DNA from 2 places in the Allobosea sp. GW821-FHT12C12 genome. Region 2 is predicted to be linked to the other one. Evidence: predicted binding sites of a transcription regulator. Region 2 holds the regulator's gene; the other holds the start of a gene.
The links. The regulator PhoB, encoded in region 2, activates phosphate uptake and scavenging genes when phosphate is short. The targets are predictions, from matches to a motif close to TGTCATNNANCTGTCAT.
Positions count from the first base shown of each region.

Region 1: a site for PhoB is predicted at 952-968, ahead of AC1RRW_RS18150 (DUF6454 family protein). Genes of this name have one in related genera too.

Region 1 covers NZ_JBXAQP010000014.1:41,202-43,588, forward strand. The annotation lists gene AC1RRW_RS18150 (DUF6454 family protein) at 1-875, opposite strand, end outside; gene AC1RRW_RS18155 (nitrile hydratase accessory protein) at 1,012-1,413, opposite strand; gene nthB (nitrile hydratase subunit beta) at 1,400-2,059, opposite strand; gene nthA (nitrile hydratase subunit alpha) at 2,056-2,387, opposite strand, start outside.
Region 2 covers NZ_JBXAQP010000005.1:281,862-284,248, reverse strand. The annotation lists gene AC1RRW_RS09915 (ABC transporter substrate-binding protein) at 1-505, opposite strand, end outside; gene phoB (phosphate regulon transcriptional regulator PhoB) at 759-1,463, opposite strand; gene phoU (phosphate signaling complex protein PhoU) at 1,495-2,214, opposite strand; gene pstB (phosphate ABC transporter ATP-binding protein PstB) at 2,274-2,387, opposite strand, start outside.

The DNA of each region.
Region 1 (2,387 bases), on a different contig from region 2:
ATGCCGTCGCCCGTCGGCTCGACCCAGAACGGGTTCTGCGTCATCGGCAGGCCTGACGGCGACCAGAGCTCGACCGGCATCTGGAAGATCGGCCGGTTGTCCTTCAGATCGACGATCTCGAAGCCGCCGAGCCGGAAGACCGGCGCGTCCGGTCCGGCGCGGTAGGCATTCAGGCCCGAGCACAGCATGCGGCTCGAGCCGATGAAGTGGCAGTCCTGATAGTCGATATAGAGGGCGGGATTGGCGACGCGCAGCTGTTCCGGCGGGGTCGCGAGATTGGTCGGCTTGCCGTCGGCCCCGAGCGGCCATGTGTAGAAGCGGCGCGAGCCCCATGAGACGCCGTGCAGCGACTTGTCGTCTGTGTTGTGGACGATGCCGCCGACATGATCCTTGAAGCGGAACACCTCGGTCGCCTTCAGCGTCTCGGGATCGACCTTGTAAATGATCGACTGGCTGTCGGGCCGGTATTCGGCGACCGGAACCCAGATGTCCTTGCCGTCGAAATCGATGCCGCCGGGATGATAGATCGAGCCTTCGCCGAGCGTCACGCTGCCCAGCAGCTTGCCCTGCGCGTCGATCTTGTAGAGATGTCCCGCGCCTTCGCCGGTGTCGCGGTCATAGCCGTCCTGCGGGGTGGGGAAGCGCGTCGTCGGCTTTTTGATCTCGACGGAGGAGACGAAGAAGGCGTCGCCGATCTTCAGCATGCCCTGCGGATGGTTCGTCGGGAACTGCATCGGGATCGCCGCGACCTGCTTCCATTGCGTGGCGCGCGTCAGCTTCGGCAGCAGGGTGGCGAGGGCCGGGTCGGCGGCCTGGGCTGGCGGGGCAGCGATCAGGCCGGCCGCGACGAACATGCTTGCGATCAGGGTTCTCATCGGCGTTTCCCGTGCCCGGTCCGGCGATCCGGTCGCGGGCGAATGCGCTGCGGATGGTCGAGGCTAACGACCGTCGGTGACGCCCGCACGACATCCGGACGGGCAGCCCGCGGCCGCTCTTGCGTCGGTCGGAAAATTAGCCGGCAAGGCGATCTTGGGCAAGCGGATCGTTTTCCAGCAGGATCGGCCGGCCGTGCGGGGTCGCCTCCGCGGCGCGCGCCCAAGCGGCGGCGAGCGCGTCGATCCCGTCATGGGACGCCAAGCCCTTGGCGACGAGCAGATGCTCCAGCGCCTCGCACCAGCGCTCGTAATAATCCGACCCGTCGCGGCAGCCGCCATGCGCGACCGCCTCCGCGATCTCGGCGCCCAGGGCCTGCGCCCATTCGTCGGCGGTGAAGACGCCCTTGCCCTGCAGCGCCACGACGAGCGCGAAGGCCTGCGCCTGCCAGGGCTCGGCGAAGACCGGGCCGTCCGCGTCACGCGGGATCGGTGTGCCGGCCGCGAGCGCCAAGGCGAGATCGGCCTCAGGCCGGCTCAAGATAGCTCTCCCAGGCCTCGATGCTGACGCTGGTCGCGGGGTCGGCGTCGCGGCCCCAGAGCTCCGGGCCGGCAAAGACGACGGTGTAGAGCCATTGCGCCGTCTCCCGCTCGCCATGCGCGCCGGTATCGGGGAAGACATGGCAGCCGCTGACGCGCTCGATCATCCCTCGCTTGCCGCGCGCATAACGCGGCAGACGAGTGTGGTGCTGTGGATGCATGACGATGGTGCGGACCTTGTCACCGATCGCGAAGCGCGCCGGGGCCTGCGCGTCGCGCTCATAGGGGAAACCGCGCCGCAGCATCGCCGCGACCTCGTCGCCCTTGAGGACGCGTTTCGGCGTCTTCGGCGGGCTCAGCGGCTCGCCCTTGTCGAGTTCGGCCTCGCTCAGAAAGCCATGCCGGACCAGCGTCGCGTTCAGCGCCGTCAGCCAGATCTGGTAGTAGCTGAACGAGAGGTAATCGGCTGGGGGCAGGCTTTCGCGGGCATGGCGGATCTCGTCGATCGTCCAGTGGCCCATCGCGCCGGCGGCGACGTTCAGCGCCAGCACGCGCTTTTCCCACTCGCCATGGAAGACCGGCTCGTTCGGCTCCGGCCGGACCGGGCCGAAACCCATCTGGCCGCCGAGATCCTGGCCGCCGTTCATGGCGCGGCCTCGACGAGAGGGAGGCCGGCGCCGATCATCGAATCGCGGGAGACGATCTCCGCGAGCCGTTCCTCCGGCCAGCCCTCGGTGCCGTCTGGCCGCATCGGGACGACGATGAAGCGCGTCTCGGCGGTCGAATCCCAGACGCGGATCTTCCGGCCTTCCGGCAGGGTCACGCCGAAATCGGCGAGCACGCCGCGCGGGTCGATCACAGCCTTGGCGCGATAGGGCGGGGATTTGTACCAGACCGGCGGCAGGCCGAGCACCGGCCAGGGATAGCAGGAGCAGAGCGTGCAGCAGATCAGATTGTGCTGCTCGGGCGTGTTGA
Region 2 (2,387 bases):
AGGCGTCGGGCTCCGAGGTCGTGAGCTCGACCGTCAGCGGATCGACCGCCCTGGCCGATTTCAGCGTCGGCATGCGCGAGACGGTGACGCCGATCTGGTCGGGGGCGAACTGCGCCGCCTCCTTGTTCAGCACCTTGTCGACGTTCCAGACCACGGCCGCCGCATCGAAGGCCGAACCGTCCTGGAATTTCACGCCCGGACGCAGTTTGAAGGTCCATTTCGTCTTGTCGGTCGCGTCGACCGCCCATTCGGTGGCGAGGCCGGGAATGACGACGCTCGCCTTTTCGGCCGAGGACAGGTCCCAGTGGGTGAGCGCGTCATACATCGGGATTCCGGTGAAGCGGTTGCCCTCGAAGCCCTGGTCGGGCTGGCCGTGGGTGCGCGGGATGTCGGCGGCCGTCATGCCGATGCGCAGCACCTTTTCCTGGGCGGCGGCGCCTGTCGCCAACGCGGTCGAGAGGCCGAGCGCCAGGATGGCTGAGCGCAGAATGGTCGATGATGGCACGGTCGTTCTCCCCTGGGTTGACCCGGCGCGGGCGTATCGGGCTTAGCAACCCGTATGCCAGCGGATCCGACCACGCCGGACGCGGCGGCACGGCCGCCGAGCGGCGTCTGCGCCGGACGGGAGTTGACGGCAGGTGATCGCCGTTGCCGAAGAAACAGGCAATTGCGGCGAACTCGCCCAATCCGGCGTCGCGGATGTGGCTGCCTCGGCTCGCGGGAGCGCGGCTGGGCGAGCTCGCGACGGCGGCCGGAGGCTACCGCGACGCGCTGGCGAAATTCTCGTCGAAGGAATAGCCCGCGCCGCGCACGGTGCGCAGCGGGTCCCTGGCGTTGTCGGGCGTGATCGCCTTGCGCAGGCGCCCGACATGGACGTCGACGGTGCGCTCGTCGATATAGACGTCGCGGCCCCAGACGGCGTCGAGAAGCTGCGCGCGCGAATAGACCCGGCCCGGCGCCTGCATCAGGAATTCGAGCAGGCGGAATTCGGTGGGACCGAGATGCAGCTCCGCCCCGGAGCGGCGCACGCGCCGCGTCGTGCGGTCGAGCTCGAGGTCGCCGGCCGCGAGCAGGCCCGCGACATGGCCGGGCTTGGCGCGGCGCAGCAGCGCCTGGATGCGGGCGATCAGCTCCGGCAGCGAGAACGGCTTGACGACGTAGTCGTCGGCCCCTGTGGCGAGCCCCCTCACCCGCTCGGTCTCCTCGCCGCGCGCGGTCAGCATGATGATCGGCACGCGCTCGGTGTCGCGCCGGGCGCGCAGGCGGCGGCAGAGCTCGATGCCAGACAGGCCGGGCAGCATCCAGTCGAGCAGGACGAGATCGGGCGTGTTGTCGCGCAGATGGAGCTCGGCGTCGTCGCCGCGCGCGACGCTGTCGACCTCGAAGCCCTCGGCCTCGAGGTTGTAGCGCAGGAGCAGCGTCAGCGGCTCCTCGTCCTCGACGATCAGGATGCGTGCGGGCATGTCTCGTTCGTTCCCTGCGAAGCCGGCGCGTTCAGGAGCGCGCCACCGCCTCGACGCTGATGTCGGTCGTGTCGAGCTTGGGCCGGTTGATGTCGAGCGTGCCGCCGGTGACGAGGTAGTGGATCGTCTCGGCGATGTTGGTGGTGTGGTCGCCGATGCGCTCGACGTTCTTGGCGCAGAACAGCAGATGCGTGCAGAAGGTGATGTTGCGCGGATCTTCCATCATGTAAGTCAGCAATTCGCGGAAGAGCGAGGTGTATAGCGCGTCGATCTCGCCGTCGCGGCGCCAGACCTCCATCGCCTTGTTCTCGTTGCCGGACGCGTAGGCGTCGAGCACGTCCTTGAGCTGGGCCTGGACGAGCCGGCTCATATGTTCGAGCCCGACCACGGCGCGGTGCGGCGGCTGGAACTGGCCCGAGATCGCGACCGCGCGCTTGGCGATGTTCTTGGCGAGGTCGCCGACGCGCTCGATGTCGGACGCGATGCGGATCGCCGAGATCAGCTCGCGCAGGTCGTTGGCGAGCGGCTGCCGGCGCGCGATCGTCAGCACGGCGCGCTCCTCGACGTCGCGCTGCAGATTGTCGAGGCGCTGGTCGGCCGAGATCACCTTCTGGGCGAGCGCGGTGTCGCGGCGCACCAGGGCCACGGTCGAGTCGCCGAGCATGCGCTCGGACATGCCGCCCATCTCGGCGAGGCTGCGGCGCAGCGCCTCAAGTTCGGCGTCGTAGGAGCGGACGATGTGGTCGGTCATCGCGGCGGTGTCCTTTGGAGCGGATGCGGCGTCACGGCGTTTGAGCAGGGCTGGGAATTTCAGCCGAAGCGGCCGGTGACGTAGTCCTGCGTCTGCTTCTTGTGCGGGTTCATGAAGATCGTGTTGGTCGGGGCGAACTCGATCACCTCGCCGAGATACATGAAGGCGGTGTA